One region of the Oceanobacillus sp. HCA-5259 genome, then DNA from elsewhere that is predicted to be linked to it. Evidence: predicted binding sites of a transcription regulator. Region 1 holds the regulator's gene; the other holds the start of a gene.
The links. Region 1 encodes LexA, which represses DNA repair genes until DNA is damaged. Its sites were predicted from a motif close to CGAACATATGTTCG; they were not measured.
Positions count from the first base shown of each region.

Region 2: uvrB (excinuclease ABC subunit UvrB) is a predicted target of LexA. The motif match lies at 7,008-7,021, and genes of this name have one in related genera.

Region 1 is NZ_JBBKBV010000006.1:28,217-37,441, reverse strand. It holds gene miaA (tRNA (adenosine(37)-N6)-dimethylallyltransferase MiaA) at 1-315, shown strand, start outside; gene hfq (RNA chaperone Hfq) at 354-578, shown strand; gene WKU33_RS05410 (AAA family ATPase) at 818-1,732, shown strand; gene hflX (GTPase HflX) at 1,747-2,979, shown strand; gene WKU33_RS05400 (methionine gamma-lyase family protein) at 2,989-4,233, shown strand; gene glnA (type I glutamate--ammonia ligase) at 4,292-5,629, shown strand; gene lexA (transcriptional repressor LexA) at 5,683-6,306, opposite strand; gene WKU33_RS05385 (YneB family resolvase-like protein) at 6,597-7,262, shown strand; gene WKU33_RS05380 (DUF896 domain-containing protein) at 7,433-7,666, shown strand; gene tkt (transketolase) at 7,768-9,225, shown strand, end outside.
Region 2 is NZ_JBBKBV010000007.1:108,460-117,684, forward strand. It holds gene WKU33_RS06595 (sigma-54 interaction domain-containing protein) at 1-1,620, opposite strand, end outside; gene uvrA (excinuclease ABC subunit UvrA) at 2,068-4,950, opposite strand; gene uvrB (excinuclease ABC subunit UvrB) at 4,959-6,941, opposite strand; gene WKU33_RS06610 (multicopper oxidase domain-containing protein) at 7,302-8,336, opposite strand; gene moaC (cyclic pyranopterin monophosphate synthase MoaC) at 8,701-9,189, shown strand; gene WKU33_RS06620 (MogA/MoaB family molybdenum cofactor biosynthesis protein) at 9,206-9,225, opposite strand, start outside.

The DNA.
Region 1 (9,225 bases):
AATGCCCGCGTGGATATGATGATGGAAGAAGGCCTGCTTGAAGAAGTTACGGCCCTCTATCATGCGGGTTACGCAAATACCCAGGCAATGAAAGCGATTGGCTATAAAGAATTTATTCCGTATTTAGAAGGCAAAGAAGGTCTGGATGAAGCAGTCGAGAAATTGAAACAAAATTCAAGACGCTATGCAAAAAGGCAATTTACCTGGTTTAAAAACCAATTGCCAGTAGAGTGGTTTTCGATCCATCCGGAAGAAAAAGAGGAAAAGTTTACAATGATTTTGCAAAAGATAGCAGGAATATTGAAAATGAAGTAGAATTAAGATTATATAGATAGAAAAAGGGAGGAAGTACCATGGCACAAAATGTCAACATTCAAGAACATTATTTAAATCAATTAAGAAAAAATCACACTTCGGTTACTGTCTTTCTGACAAATGGATTTCAATTACGAGGGATTATCAAAGCGTTTGATAATTTTACGATTTTACTGGAAACCGACGGAAAGCAGCAACTAATTTTCAAACACGCAATTTCAACTTTTGCGCCAGTGAAAAATGTTAACTTAGAAAATGAGTAATAACGACGGATGCTATTATTGGCATCCGTTTTCTAATGAAACTTCTATCCTCCCACTTGCTGAATGAGTTTTACTTTATAGCATTCCTGTAAAAAGGAAGTTCGATTAAGTACTCTCATGTATGGGGCGACATCGAACCCGCGCACTTAGCCTGGATGGACACTACTGTCTTTGAATTTGGGCGTTTGTCACCCTTTTATGATTATTTACGTATACTGGGATGACGAAGGAGTGAGTATATGGAAACGGAAATGAGAGCGAGCCGGAATGGCCGGATCAATATTGTTTTGCAAGATACTCTATCCCAGACTGAAAGAAAGCGTTCAGCCGGTTTTAATAATCAGTTCAAACAAATAGAGGAAGCTTTTAACTCGTTTGTTGGCGTTAAACAAATTAAAACAACGATAAAACAAATTTATGCGACCGTACTTATTAACGAAAAAAGAAAGGAAGCAGGGCTTTCTTCTAACCAGCAAGTATTGCATATGTTATTTAAGGGCAATCCCGGTACAGGAAAAACAACACTTGCACGCAGACTTGCTAAATTATATGTTGACCTTGGAATCCTTTCGAAGGGACATTTTATTGAAGCGGAACGGGCCGATCTTGTTGGGGAATATATTGGACAGACGGCGCAAAAAACAAGAGCGCTAATTGAAAAAGCAATGGGGGGCATTCTCTTTATCGATGAAGCCTATTCACTTGCCCGCGGTGGAGAAAAGGACTTTGGTAAAGAGGCGATTGATACACTTGTAAAACATATGGAAGACGGTCACAAGGATTTCATTCTTATACTCGCAGGTTATCCCTCTGAAATGGGCCGATTTCTTTCGACCAATCCAGGACTGGAATCGCGGTTTCCGTTTATTCTTGATTTTCCCGATTATAAATTGGAAGAATTAATGGAAATAGCACATCAAATGGTTCGATTAAGGGAATATCAATTAACAATGGAAGCGGACAGAAAGCTAAGGGATTATTTATATCATCAATTAGCAACGAAAGGAAGACATTTCGCCAATGCCCGTTCGGTACGGAACTTGATGGAAAAGGCGATTCGGTTACAGGCATACCGACTCGTCCAGACGGAAAATTACCAACCGGAAAGGCTAATGGAAATTACCGCAGCAGATATTAAATTTGAAAATGAGTAAAAGAGAGGTAACTTATGGCAGAAAAGATTTTAGTTATCGCAGTAAGAAAGCCAGAACAATTACAGGAACGGTTTCAATCGTCACTCGATGAAATAATCTCATTGAGTAATACAGCCGGCGGGAAAGTGGAGGGGGTTTTCACGCAAAATCGCAACCACATCCATCCGGCAACCTACCTCGGTGAAGGGAAATTGAGGGAGATTAAAGATGAGGTTGAAGCAAAGGAAATCGACCTTGTTATTTCCAACGATGAATTGTCTAGCGGCCAATTAAGGAATTTAAATAATTATCTAGGAGTCCGGATTATTGATCGGAGCCAGCTGATCTTAGATATCTTTGCGCAGCGGGCTCAAACGAAAGAAGGTAAGCTGCAAGTGGAGCTTGCCCAATTGGAATATTTATTACCAAGATTACGAGGTCAGGGAATTGAATTATCCCGTCTCGGCGGTGGAATTGGGACAAGAGGTCCGGGAGAAACGCAATTAGAAACAGACCGCCGTCATATCCGGCGCAGAATCGGTGATATTAAAAATCGCCTAAAACTTGTTGTCAACCAGCGTGAGCAATACCGGAAACGCAGAAGGAATAATGCGATTTTCCAGATTGCCATTGTCGGGTATACAAATGCTGGAAAATCAACTTTATTTAATCAATTAACGGATAGTAATACACTTCAGGAAGATAAGCTTTTTGCGACACTGGATCCATTAACGAGGAGGGTCGTACTCCCCTCTGGATTTCAAGCGATAATGACCGATACGGTTGGTTTCCTTCAGGATCTTCCGACATCTCTTATTGCAGCATTCCGTTCAACATTAGAGGAAGTTGCAGAAGCTGATTTTCTTTTACATGTTATCGATGTATCCCATGTGGATTACGAACAACATATTGAAACAGTGGAAGAACTTTTACAGGAATTGGATGCAGATCAATTGCCGATGTTATATATTTATAATAAGAAAGACCTTCTAGAGGAAGATTTCATTGCTCACGAACGCCCGTATTCTCTTGTTTCTGCGTACGAAGAAGAAGATATGCAGCTCATCTTAAGGAAAATAGAAGAGATGTTAAAAGAGGTATGGGTGCCGTTCCATGTCGCGCTGGAAGCAAATGAAGGCAGACTGATGGTCCAATTGGAGCAAGAAGCAATCCTTACAGATAAGTCCTATAATGAAGCGGATAATCGCTATCATATTAAAGGATACATTCGAGAAAATCATGCATTATTAAACAGATTAAAGGAGTAATGAACAAATATGCTTTTGGACTTAATCAACCAGACAGAACAAGATATTAAAACATTGAAAGAACAAGTAAATACCGTAGTGGAGAAAAATCAGCAACGTGTGCTCGATGCTTTTATTGAAAATCGGGTAAGTGACAGCCATTTTAACTCTACAACTGGTTATGGGTATGATGATATGGGCAGGGACGCGCTTGAAGCGGTATATCGTGATGTATTCGGGACAGAAGATGCGCTCGTCCGTCCCCAACTCGTTTCCGGTACACATGCCATCTCGACCGCCTTATTTGGTGTGCTTCGACCAGGAGATGAACTCCTATATATAACAGGAAAGCCGTACGATACGCTCGAAGAAGTAGTTGGTAAAAGAGGAAATTCTCCAGGTTCATTAAAAGAGTATGCAATCGGTTATGGAGAAGTTGATTTGCAGGAGGACGGGGCTGTTGATTTTGCTGCCGTCAGTCAAAGAATCCGAGCAAATACGAAAGTAATCGGCATTCAGCGTTCAAAAGGTTATGATGACCGACCTTCTTTCACAGTGGCAGAAATTAAAGAAATGGTCGATTTTGTAAAAGAAATAAAAGATGACGTTATCGTATTTGTTGATAATTGTTACGGTGAATTTGTGGAAGAGCTGGAACCAACTCATGTAGGTGTTAATCTGATGGCAGGGTCCCTCATTAAAAATCCAGGCGGAGGAATTGTTCGCTCTGGTGGCTATATTGTGGGAGACGAACTTTTGGTCGAACAATGTGCCAACCGTTTAACTGCACCTGGACTAGGGAAAGAAAGCGGAGCGACATTAAACATGCTGCAAGAACTGTTTCAAGGATTTTTCCTCGCTCCTCATGTAGTTGGCGAAGCATTAAAGGGCGCAATATTTACATCACGATTCCTTGAATTGGCCGGGTTTACAACGACACCAGCTTACCAGAGCAAACGGACCGATTTAATCCAATCCGTCACATTCGATACAGCGGAGCAAATGATTGCATTTTGCCAGGCAATCCAAGAGAATTCCCCTGTAAATGCTTATGTGACACCATTTCCAAGTGAAATGCCAGGCTATGAAGATGAAGTCATTATGGCAGGGGGAACATTCATCCAAGGATCAAGCATTGAATTATCCGCAGATGGACCAATCCGTGCTCCGTACACGGCTTACGTTCAAGGGGGGCTTACGTATTCCCACGTAAAACTTGCTTTAACCCGGGCAGTCACAGCACTTGAGAAAAAAGGTTTTCTCCTCGTTGAATAGGGTATAGTAATATTTGGGTGGAGATTAACATCCAAACTAATAGTTGGAGGAGATTTAGTTGGGAACCGAAATTACAAAGGAAACGATCAAAGAAAAGATTAAAGAGGAAAATGTCCGCTTTATTAGACTGCAATTTACCGATATTCTTGGAACAATTAAAAATGTGGAGATACCACTCAGTCAATTGGATAAAGCGTTAAACAATAAGATGATGTTTGATGGTTCTTCAATCGAAGGGTTCGTGCGTATTGAGGAATCAGACATGTATTTATATCCGGACTTAGATTCCTTTGTTGTATTTCCTTGGACATCTGATAAAGGAAAAGTAGCCCGTTTCATCTGTGATATTTACAATGCGGATGGAACACCATTTTCGGGATGTCCCCGTTATATTTTAAAAAGAAATTTGAAACGGATGGAAGAGCTCGGATTTGATACATTTAATATCGGTACCGAACCGGAATTCTTTTTATTCAAGCTGAATGAAAAAGGTGAACCAATTCTTGAGTTGAATGATCACGGTGGTTATTTCGATCTTGCCCCGACAGATCTTGGGGAAAACTGCAGGCGGGATATTGTTCTGGAACTGGAAGAAATGGGCTTTAAAATTGAAGCATCGCACCATGAGGGTGCACCAGGACAACATGAAATTGACTTTGAATACTCGGATGCTGTTCGTCACGCGGACGATATCCAAACGTTTAAGCTTGTCGTTAAAACGGTCGCAAGAAGACATAATCTGCACGCGACATTTATGCCGAAACCACTATTTGGTGTAGACGGCTCAGGGATGCATGTCAACATGTCCCTGTTTAAAGACGGTGAAAATATGTTTTTTGATGAAGCAAGTGAACGCCAATTGACGGATATAGCTAGCCAATTTATCGCTGGGCTTCTGGAACATGCAACTAACTTCACTGCAGTGACAAACCCAATTGTAAACTCATATAAACGGCTCGTACCAGGTTACCAAGCACCTTGTTATGTAGCTTGGTCCAGTTCGAACCGGAGTCCGTTATTACGGATACCAAGTTCAAGAGGTGTGAGTACACGTGTTGAAGTAAGAAGTGTGGATCCGGCATCAAATCCATATTTGGCACTTTCTGTCTTGCTTGCTTCAGGCCTAGACGGGATCGAACATAAATTACAACCACCACAAGCAGTTGACCAGAACATTTATGCAATGACGAAAAAAGAAAGAATAGAAAATGGAGTGAAAGATTTACCAGCCACATTGAAAGAAGCGCTTGATGAGATGGAAAAAGACCCTGTCATTATTCAGGCACTAGGAAAACATCTCTATCAAAATTATGTGGAAGCAAAAGAATATGAGTGGCAAATGTTTAATAATACAGTTCATCCTTGGGAGCGCGAACAATATTTAACATCCTATTAATCTTGTAAACAAAACATCTGATCTTTGCACCGAATGCGAAGATCAGATGTTTTTTAATGAATATCTCTGTATAATCCGATTACTTTACCTAAAATACTAACCTTTTCATAAAATAATGGTTCCATTGTAGCGTTTTCTGGTTGCAAGCGAATCATTTTTTCTTCTTTAAAGAAACGCTTCACCGTTGCCTCGTCATCATCTGTCATCGCTACAACGATATCTCCATTATTAGCCGTGTTCTGCTGTTTTACAATGACCATGTCACCTTCAAGAATACCAGCTTCAATCATACTTTCACCTTCAATGACAAGGACAAATAAATTATCATCCGGGCTCGCATGTGAACTCGGCACAGGGACATACTCCTCGATATTTTCAACAGCGGTAATGGGTATTCCAGCAGTAACCTTACCGATTACTGGAGCATAACGAGCTGTATTTTTCGGAATATTCCCTTCACCGTCTTGATCTAATATTTCAATGGCCCTTGGCTTAGTCGGGTCACGACGGATAAACCCTTTTGCTTCTAATCTTTCCAAGTGTCCATGAACGGTTGAACTCGATGCAAGTCCGACAGCCACAGCGATTTCTCGAACGGATGGTGGATAACCTTTTGCATGAACTTCTTTTTTTATAAAATCTAAAATCATCTGTTGTCTTTTAGAAACTTTTGTCATCTATTTATCACCTCTTACATAGGATTTATTATTACTAGTTTACCATCGTAAGAAAGATTATGCAAACGTTCGTTCGAAAAAACTGTTGACAGGACCACTTGTTCGTGCGATAATACGTTCTAGAACAAAAGTTCTAAAAAAGTGGAGGGATTTAACTATGTTCAATAGATTATTTGCGAAGTATTCAAAAGAAGATATATTCTTTACTGTCGGTTTCATCTTAACTTTGGTATTCTTATATTTCTCTCTCATTGCCAATGCTTAATCACCCAAGAAGGAGAAATCGAATCGTGAAAGCAGTCATCTATTGTAGAGTAAGCACAGATAAAAAAGAACAGGAATCATCACTCGCTAGGCAAAAAGAAGAATTGTATGAACTAGCGACCCGACAAGGATTGGATGTCGTTACATGTATTGAAGAGCAGGTGAGTGGTTATGAGATTAATAGGGACGGTATCTTTGAAATGCTTGAACATTTTTCAAATGAGGAAGCGGAATGCCTATTAATTCAAGATGAAACGAGACTAGGTAGAGGGAATACGAAAATAGCCCTGTTTCATCAATTACAAAAGTTAAATATTTCTATATACACAGCGATTCATGATGGAGAGCTGGAATTATCAGAATCAGATTCTATGGTTTTACAGATTGTCGGTATTGTCGAGGAATACCAAAGGAAAATTCATAATTTGAAAATTAAACGTGGAATGCAACGGGCAGTAAAAGATGGATATAATCCGAGAAATAATTTAAAAAATATCGGAAAAGCACCGGGGAGAGAAAGATTGGAAGTGCCGCTTGAGGAAATTGTACGTCTTCGCGATAAAAAACTTACTTTCGGGGAAATCACAAGCACATTAAATGGCTTGGGGTATAATATTTCAAAAGCAACCGTCCACCGTCGTTATCAAGAGTATGAACAAAATAGCGACCTGCAAAATGAAAACCTTAAATGAGACAAGTTGTATTGCTTGTCTTTTTTTGTTTTATGCTTTATAAATAAATGTGAAAAACAATAATAATACTACAAATAATTACGGTTATTATTGTACAAAGTAGGGTATTATTACATGTTAGATACAACCTGCATTAATCCTTCATGGAAACTGTAAGAGGAGGTACATATATGTTATCAAAAGAAAAACTTGCGCGGATTAACGAGCTAGCAAAAAAAGCAAAAAAATCCTCCCTAACCGATGAGGAAAAATCCGAGCAAAAACAACTCCGCGAAGAATATTTACAAAACATCCGCGGTTCATTTACAAACCAACTGAAAACCCTTAAAGTTATTGATCCAGCAGGTAATGACGTCACTCCACTAAAGGTGAAAGATATGCAAAAAAGAAATGAAAAGCACTAATTTGTTTGGGCATTCGACTTAATTCGCTTGTGAAGTTTGCACATTCATTATAGAATAGAAAATAGATACATATTATTGTGGAACTTTGAAAGGAGATAATTATGTCTAATATTGAACAACTATCGATCAATACGATCCGCACACTTTCAATTGATGCGATTGAGAAAGCCAATTCTGGCCACCCGGGTCTACCGATGGGTGCTGCACCTATGGCCTACACGCTATGGACTGATTTTATGAATCATAACCCAAAAAACTCAAAATGGTTTAATCGTGACCGTTTTGTTTTATCTGCAGGACACGGTTCTATGCTGTTATACAGCCTATTACATCTTTCAGGCTATGATGTTACAATTGATGATCTTAAAAACTTCCGTCAATGGAATTCCCGGACACCTGGACATCCGGAGGTTCTCGATACAGACGGTGTAGAAGCAACTACTGGACCACTTGGACAAGGTATTGCAATGTCTGTTGGAATGGCAATGGCAGAAGCACATCTTGCGGCAAGATTTAATAAAGAAGATGCATCCATCATCGATCATTACACATATGCACTGGTGAGTGACGGTGACTTGATGGAAGGTATTTCCCATGAAGCAGCTTCCTTAGCGGGCCACCTTGGCTTAGGTAAGCTAATTGCTCTATATGATTCGAATGATATTTCTCTAGATGGTGAACTTGATCGTTCCTTCTCAGAGGATACAGAAAGTCGTTTCAAAGCATACGGTTGGCAAGTAATTCGTGTGGAAGATGGTAATGATGTAGATGCTCTCCGTGCAGCCATTAAGGAAGCGCAAGCAAACACTGATCAACCAACATTAATCGAAGTAAAAACAATTATCGGATACGGCTCACCAAACAAATCAAACTCAGCAGCTTCCCACGGAGCGCCATTAGGTAAAGATGAAGTAACACTTACAAAAGAATATTACAAATGGGCTCACGAAGAATTCAACGTACCAGAAGAAGTGTACGCTGATTTCAAAGAGAAAATTCAAGATAATGGCAAGAAAGCAGAAGATGCTTGGAATGACCAATTCGCTACTTACAAAGAAAAATATCCGGAAGAAGCAGAACAATTGGAACAAGCTATCAAAGGTGAACTTCCAGTTAATTGGGAAGAAGCGATTCCTGTATTTGAAGAAGGAAGCTCTCTTGCAACTCGTGCATCCTCTGGTGAAGTGTTAAACGCAATCGCTAAAGCAGTACCTACTTTCTTCGGTGGTAGTGCAGACTTGGCAGGTTCGAACAAAACAATGATGAACGATGAAGGTGACTTCACAAAAGCAGATTATGCAGGGCGCAACATCTGGTTTGGTGTTCGTGAACACGCAATGGGTGCTGCCTTAAACGGTATGGCACTTCATGGCGGTTTGAAAGTTTATGGCGGAACGTTCTTTGTGTTCAGTGACTACTTACGCCCATCCATTCGTCTAGCTTCGATCATGAAGACACCGGTAACATATGTGTTTACGCATGACTCGATTGCGGTAGGGGAAGATGGTCCGACTCACGAACCGATTGAACATCTTGCTGCATTACGTGCAATGCCTGGC
Region 2 (9,225 bases), on a different contig from region 1:
ACCTAGCGCCTCTGCCATATCATAGGTACTAGAATATCTTTCAGCAGCTAAAGTTATCACTTTCTTTTCTGCCAGTTCTACAGCCTCTTTCAATGAAATCAAACTGCTTGATCCATAATCATTACTCGTCAAATATTCAGAAGGTAATTTATCTACCGTAATTATTTCTTCTCGCGTCGTCACAACGAGTCGCTCGATTAAATTAGAGAGTTCCCTTATATTTCCTGGCCAATTATAAGTAAGAAAGAAGTCTTTTAAACTATAATCCAACTCTTTTTGAAGATTATATTTTTCGTTCATCTCTCCCAAGAATAGATGGATCAATGGAAGTATATCATCTTTCCTTTCCCTAATTGGTGGGATTTGAAGGGGAATAACATTCAAACGGTAATAAAGGTCTTCTCTAAATTCTCCAAGTTGAACCATTTGTTTCAAGTTACGATTGGTCGCCGTAATGATTCGGATATCAATCTTTTTCGGTTTCGTTCCACCAATTCTCTGAATCTCTCCCTCTTGAATGACTCGCAACAGTTTTACTTGTAGGTGTAAAGGAAGTTCCCCTATTTCATCTAGGAAAATGGTTCCTTTATCCGCTAGTTCAAACATCCCCTCTTTCCCTTTTCTGCTAGCACCTGTGAAAGCACCCTCTTCATATCCGAAGAGCTCAGATTCGAGTAGTTCACCCGGAATGGCTCCACAATTAACTTTAATTATTTCCCCTTGCTTTACCCGATAACTATTGTCATGAATATAGTTGGCAAGCACATCTTTTCCAACCCCTGTTTCTCCAAGAATAAGAATGGTCGCATCAATATTTGCAATTCGCTTTGCTGTGTCATAAATTCGCTTCATTGCCTCACTTTTTGTAATAATACCTTTTGTTACATCCGCCTTATTTTTTAGGCGGTTCAATTCTTTTTTATATTGATCATTAAGCTTGTTCACCTTCACTAGTTCAGACTGCAACTCATATAAATCGGAAAGATCTCTAATATTAGTAACGACCTTAATTATTTCTCCCTCATCATTATAGACAGGGCTACCTGTGAGAAGTGTCTCGTTCCCTGTATAATTTTTCTGTACAAGGGAAATCGTTCGTTTATGCTCTAGCACCTTATGTGTTACAGAATTCTGGAGTATTCCTCTTTTCATCAGTGCTTGTACATTTTTTCCAAGATAATATTCTTGCGGAATTCCAGTAATCCGTTCAATCGCAGAGTTTGTTTTCAAGGTGAAACCATCTTTATCCGTGATGTATATTGCGTCATAGGAGTTTTCAATAATTGCATCCAGTTCTCCAGTCAAGCTCTTTAACTCTTCATTTTCTCTTAGAATGCTGTTCAGTTCGTTTGTTTCTACTCCAATATACAATGTTTCATCACATTCACTGTAAGCACTTTCAAAAAAGACAAACATTCGCTCATCATATTTAGCTTGAACAAATATGGATGCCTCTGTAGTTTTCCAAAGAGAAAGTACTTCAGATAAAGGTAGCCCGATTACTTCATCTTTTCTTGCGATGAATTCCAAATTCCAAGTAATAACCCGTCTTTCACTATCTAATACGATATATAGAAGTGTCGTTGTTTCAAGTAAACGATTATATAATACCTGTTTCATCTAATCACTCCTACTAGTATTTATTGAAAGAAAATTTAGACTTAATTGCAATGCTACTATAAAAAGTGATTTTTTTAAAGATGAAATTAATAAATCGTCATATTTGTGTTTATTTTATTTTAAAATATAGTGTAAAACACACATAAAATAAATGATATTTTTGCAAATAAAACGCTATCTATCATTCAATATAAATAATTCAGGACAAACAAGAAGAAGGTGACCAATAAATGGCTTTGTCCTGATGGTGGTGAACTTGAGAAAGTACACCGCAAATAATCCTGAACTAGTGACAGATGGTGATAAAAATTTATCAAAAAAGGATCCAAACAAAATTTTTATTGCTTGGATCCTTTTTAATTATTGTTTTTGACTAGTTATGTCCCAGCCTCTTCTTGTTAATTTAAATCATAAAGTAAGCTAGATGCCTAGGGTGTTTGTAATTAATTAATTGCTTAATGTTTCTTTTTCCTTCATTCTTTCATCCATCCGTTTCCGATCACGTTCAAGGATGGGTTTCAAGTATTTACCTGTGTAGGATTTATCTGATTTCCGGGCGATGTCTTCAGGTGTTCCAGTCGCAATAACCTTCCCGCCACCTGCTCCACCTTCAGGGCCTAAGTCGATAATATGGTCGGCAGTTTTAATGACATCGAGATTATGTTCGATGATAAGTACAGTATCACCATTTTCAACAAGGCGATGAAGCACCGTCAATAATCGTTTAATATCATCCGTGTGAAGACCTGTTGTCGGTTCGTCCAGTATATACAAGGATTTCCCGTTTGAACGTTTATGGAGTTCACTTGCAAGCTTCACGCGTTGAGCTTCCCCGCCGGATAAAGTCGTTGCAGGTTGACCCAGTCTAATATAACCAAGGCCGACGTCATAGATTGTCTCGATTTTACGCTTAATTTTAGGAATTGCGCTGAAGAATTCACGTGCTTCTTCTACTCGCATATCCAAAACATCAGCAATACTTTTACCTTTATATTTCACTTCTAGCGTCTCACGGTTATAACGCTGTCCATGACAGACCTCACACGGGACGTAAACATCCGGGAGAAAATGCATTTCAATTTTAATAATCCCGTCACCCTTACATGCTTCACAGCGGCCACCTTTCACATTAAAGCTGAACCGTCCTTTTTTATAACCACGGATTTTCGCTTCGTTCGTCTGGGCAAATACATCACGGATATCATCGAATACACCTGTATAGGTTGCCGGATTTGAACGAGGGGTTCGTCCAATCGGTGACTGATCGATTTCGATGATTTTATCTAGATATTCGATGCCTTTAATTTCTTTATGCTTACCGGGTTTCCGTAAACGAGCACGGTAAAGCTTTGTGGACAAGGCTTTATAGATTATTTCATTTACGAGGGTACTTTTGCCCGACCCCGAAACACCTGTCACTACATTGAATAATCCGATTGGAATTTTCGCGTTTACTTTTTTCAAGTTATTTTCTTCGGCGCCAATGACTTCTATATAACGATCATCCGGTTTCCGCCTTGTTGCCGGTAACGGAATGAATTCTTTACCAGCCAAATATCTGCCAGTTAGGGATTCATCATCATTCATCACATTTTCCGGAGTATCACTTGCGATAATCTCACCGCCATGTTCACCTGCACCTGGACCAATATCAATGAGCCAATCCGCTGCAAGCATTGTATCTTCATCATGCTCAACGACAATTAACGTATTATCAAGGTCACGCATTTTTTTCAATGATTCAATCAACTTGTCATTATCACGCTGATGCAAGCCAATAGATGGTTCGTCTAATACATAAAGAACGCCTGTTAAAGCGGAACCGATCTGCGTTGCAAGACGGATTCGCTGTGCTTCTCCACCAGAAAGTGTTCCTGCTGAACGGGAAAGTGTTAAATAATCCAGCCCGACATTATTTAAAAAGCTTAGCCGATTCTCAATTTCTTTAAGGACGAGTTTAGCAATCTGTTGTTCTTTTTCAGAGAGCTTCAGATCTTTAATGAAATTCATTGCCTCCACAACAGAATACTCGGTGATCTTGCTAATATGTTTACCGTCAATGAGAACAGATAACGCTTCTTTTTTCAGGCGGTGTCCTTTACAAGTCTTACAATTGTTTACCGCCATATATTTCTCCAATGTCTCTCTTGTAAAGTCAGATGACGTTTCATGGTACCGGCGGTTGATGTTATTCATCACACCTTCAAAGATAATATCCACGTCACGGACTTTTCCGAAGTCATTTTTGAAATAAAAACGAATTTTCTCTTTGCCGCTCCCATATAAAATGATGTCCATTTGTTTTTTCGGGATATCTTTAACCGGAATATCCATTGCTATACCGTAATGGTCACACACACTCTTTAAAAGCTGAGGGTAGTATTGGGAGCTAATGGGCTTCCAAGGTACAATCGCATGCTCCTCAAGTGTTAAATCCCAGTCAGGGATCACAAGGTCTAGGTCAACTTCAAGTTTCGTACCAAGTCCATCACAAGTTGGACAAGCTCCGAACGGACTATTAAAGGAAAATAGTCTAGGCTCAATTTCTCCAATGGAAAATCCGCAAATCGGACACGAGTGATCTTCACTGAATATGAGTTCTTCCTCACCGATCACATCAACAATTATCCGCCCCTCACCTAACCGGAGCCCCGTTTCAATCGAGTCTGCAAGCCTGCCTTCAATGTCCGGTTTAACGACAATTCGGTCGATGACTACTTCGATTGAATGTTTCTTATTCTTCTCAAGACTAATATCTTCATGGATTTCCCGCATCTCGCCGTCAATTCGCAGGCGAACATAACCTTCTTGACGGAGCTTCTCTAATACCTTGACATGCTCTCCCTTTCTTCCAGAAACAACAGGAGCAAGAATCTGCATTCTCGTCCGTTCTGGATATTCCATCACGCGGTCGACCATCTGTTGAACCGTTTGTGAAGTGATTTCAATACCGTGAATCGGACATGTTGGATGTCCTACTCGCGCATATAACAATCGTAAATAATCATAAATTTCTGTTACAGTTGCAACGGTTGATCTCGGGTTGTTACTCGTCGTTTTCTGGTCAATTGAAATCGCCGGTGATAAGCCTTCAATCACATCTACATCCGGTTTATTCGTTTGACCTAGAAACATTCTGGCATAGGCGGACAATGACTCGACATAGCGTCTTTGTCCTTCTGCATAGATCGTATCAAAGGCGAGAGAGGATTTCCCTGAACCGGATAGACCTGTGACGACGACCAATTTATTTTTCGGTATCGTCACATCTATCCCTTTTAAGTTATGCTCTCTCGCTCCTTGTACTACAATTTGTTTTTTCTCTGGCATGTACATGCTCATCCTTCCGCTTTAAGTTCGAAAACAATATCACGAAGCTCTGCCGCTTTTTCAAAATCAAGCGCTTTTGCTGCTTCCCGCATTTCCTTCTCGAGTTGTTCGATAACTTGCGGGCGATTCTTCTTCGTAACTTTGGCAAAGCTAGTAATTTTCTTCTCTTCTGTTTCTTCATCCGCTGCTTCAATCGTTGCTTTTATGACATCGCGAATATCTTTTTTGATTGTTTTTGGTGTAATTCCATGTTTTTCATTATAGGCAATCTGGATTTGCCGTCTACGATTTGTTTCATCTAATGCCTTCTGCATCGAATCCGTAATCTTGTCGGCATACATAATAACTTCCCCATTTTCATTACGGGCAGCACGGCCAATCGTTTGAATAAGGGAACGTTCGGAGCGCAGGAAGCCCTCTTTATCCGCATCCAGAATAACGACAAGCGAAACTTCCGGTATATCTAATCCTTCCCGAAGTAGGTTGATTCCAATCAAAACATCATATTTTCCAACCCGTAAATCGCGAATAACTTCAATTCGCTCGAGGGTTTTAATTTCTGAATGTAAGTAGGCTACTTTTATACCAAGCTCCTTCAGATAGTCGGTTAAATCCTCTGACATTTTCTTCGTTAGTGTTGTGACCAGGACTCGTTCATTCCTTTCGGTCCGTTCATTGATTTCTTCAATCAGGTCATCAATTTGCCCTTCGATAGGACGTACTTCAATTTTCGGATCAAGTAATCCCGTCGGTCGGATAATTTGTTCCGTCATTTCCGGAGAATGCTCCAGTTCATAGGGACCTGGTGTTGCTGATACATAAATGAGTTGATTCGTCTTCTCTTCGAATTCTTCAAAACGAAGTGGCCGGTTATCGAGTGCTGATGGTAGCCGGAAACCGTGATCCACAAGCACTTGCTTTCTCGCCTGGTCTCCATTATACATCCCCCGAATTTGCGGTAATGTAACATGGGACTCATCGATAACGACTAAAAAGTCATCTGGAAAATAATCAAGCAATGTATACGGGGTCGCTCCAGCCTCTCTTAATGTTAGATGCCGGGAATAGTTCTCGATTCCGGAACAAAAACCCATCTCACGCATCATTTCAAGATCATAATTCGTCCGCTGCTCAATCCGCTGCGCTTCCAGCAGTTTATTTTCCGAACGTAATACTTTCAAGCGTTCTTCCAACTCTTTTTCGATGTTCTGGATTGCTTTTTTCATAATATCTTCGCGGGTAACGAAGTGGGATGCCGGGAAAATTGCCACGTGTTCCCTATCACCGATAATTTCGCCGGTTAGGGCATCCACCTCACGAATTCGATCGATTTCATCACCAAAAAATTCAATCCGGATACAATGCTCTTCCCTGGATGCAGGAATAATTTCCACCGAATCACCACGAACTCGGAACGTCCCCCGCTGGAATTCGATATCATTTCTTGCATATTGTATATCTACTAGATCCCGTAATAACTGGTCACGGTCCTTCTCCATCCCCATTCGTAAGGAAAGGACTTGACTACCATATTCTTCTGGACTACCGAGACCATAAATACAGGATACACTGGCAACAATAAGTACATCCTCGCGCTCAAACAGAGCCGAGGTTGCGGAGTGCCGGAGTTTATCTATTTCATCGTTCACACTTGCATCTTTTTCAATGAAAGTGTCTGTTGATGGTACATAAGCTTCTGGCTGATAATAGTCATAATAACTGACAAAATATTCTACTGCGTTATTTGGGAAAAACTCTTTAAACTCACTATATAGTTGACCCGCTAAGGTTTTATTATGAGCAATTACTAATGTCGGACGGTTGATTTCCTTTACCACGTTCGATACGGTAAATGTTTTCCCTGTTCCAGTTGCACCAAGTAGTGTTTGGTGTCTTTGACCTGCCAAAACCTTTTGCACAAGTTCGTCGATTGCTTGTGGCTGATCACCAGCCGGTTCATAATTCGATACGAGTTCAAACTTATTATTCACGAGTTCTGCCTCCCTAAATATCTAGTAACTATTTTACCACAAACGGATGAAATAATTAAAGAAAAACGAACGTCCATTCGTTTGATATTTTAAAAATCAATGACGAAAATGCATAATCACTCATTTTATTTGGCTTATAATTAAGAAACATGAACGGAAACCTTCTTTCCCGCTTTCACACCTTCAATTTCCGCAGGCCGCTAGCGAGCCTTTCTTATGAATCTTTACTGTTTAGAGGGTTGCTTCTCGTTACAAAACAAAGACTTTGTGCAGCTGTTAAACAAACTACACAAAGTCTTTATTTTAATAAAAATTTATCGGGTGAACAGATTTCTAATATCTTACCATTTGTATGGTTGATTATTCTGTTACTTCGATTACACCAACCGCGCCTTTCGTTGCGTGATTGAATTGATGGGTAACAAAACTGTATATCCCGGCTTCTTTCACCTGAAATTCGACGATTGCGCCTCCGCTTGCGGGAAGCATCACAGTTTGCATTCCTTTTAGATGGTTTGCAGGATGTCCATCCATATAGACGGCTTCCAAAATTGTGCCAATGACGTGGAACGAGCTTACTTCATTCGGTCCAACATTATTCAAGTAAAAACGAATCTTATCTCCCACTTGTGCTTGAAGCGGCTCATCTTTTAATGCGGTTGTCGTACCGTTCGTATTCGGCTGACCCCCACCTTCTAGTTCTTTAGAGGAGAAAACAACTTGAGATGGAAGACCATTTGTCATATCGTCAAGGTCATTGTATTTGTACCATTCGTTTTGAATGATGACATACTCTTGGTCAACCTCGTCATCAGTTGGGTAGCCATCTTTTGGCTTAACAATGATAACACCATGCATTCCATTTGCAATATGGGAAAGAACCGGGTCTGTACCACAGTGATACATAAATACTCCTGGACTTGACGCTTTGTAAACAAATGTTCCTTTTTCATTTGGGGAGATGTCAGCAAAACCTTTATCTGGAGCAGTATGAACTGCATGCAAATCTATGCTGTGTGGAATCGCCGGATCGATATTATCTAGTGTAAAATGTATCGTGTCCCCTTCTTCAATAACTACTAACGGTCCCGGAGCCTCACCATTGAATGTCCATGCTTTATAAATCTCGCCTGGCGCAATTTCAATGTCTGTAATTTGTGAAGTCATTTCAACATAAACATCTGTACCGTCGCGTTCAACTTTTAACGGAACAGGTTCTTGGTTTAAATCTTGGTGTGGTTTAATAATTTCCGCTTCAACCGTTTCTTCTGTCTGTACAGCCTGAGCGGCATTTTCACCCAATTCCGTTTCAGCTAAATCTTGACCACAAGCAGATAACAACATCGCACTAGCAACAAATCCGATACCGAATAAATAACTCACTCTTCTCATCATTTTAATCACCTCATGTTTTTTATGTGATTGAAGTCTATCAGCCATATGAATTACTGTTTATTTGTTATCTGCTTGACCGATAGCACATCTTCATCTCTATTTAAAGTATAGGATAATTCGCTCAATCAATATGTGATTTCGGTCACTTATTTTAATTTGTTTGTGAACGTTTTATGTCACCTCAAACATTGAAATTAAAAGGGTTTACCCTATAATCACCTTGTAAATATCACAAACTAAAATAGGGTGTATTTGTAATTCAATTCACAATAAAAGAAGAGACTTTAGGACTGGGTTACGCTGATATTTGTCAATGAGAACACAATTCATTAAACTGTAATTAATAGATATAAGGGGGATGGATATGAAGGAGTTTACGCATTTCGATGAGCAAGGCAGAGCCAGGATGGTCGATATAACAGAAAAGCAGGCAACCAATCGTACAGCAACAGCAAGATCTAGTGTGAAGATGTCTCAGGAGATCTATAACAATATTGTGGAACAGAAGAATAAAAAAGGAGATGTCCTTGGCGTTGCAGAAGTTGCCGGCATCATGGGGACGAAGCAAACATCCAACTTGATTCCAATGTGTCATCCGATTCCAATCAGTGGTGTTTCTATTCAGTTTGAATGGAATCGATCGGAGTCAGGAGACTATGAATTAATTATTCTAGCGGAAGTAAAAACAATCGGCAATACCGGCGTGGAAATGGAAGCACTAACTGCCGTTACGACAGCCGCCTTAACTATCTATGATATGTGTAAGGCAATCGATAAAGGAATTGTAATCGGAGAAACCTATCTGCTCCAAAAAAGCGGCGGAAAAAGCGGAGATTACAAGCGGAAGTCTTGATACTCTGCTTGTAATCTCAGCTTAAATCCTTTTTCA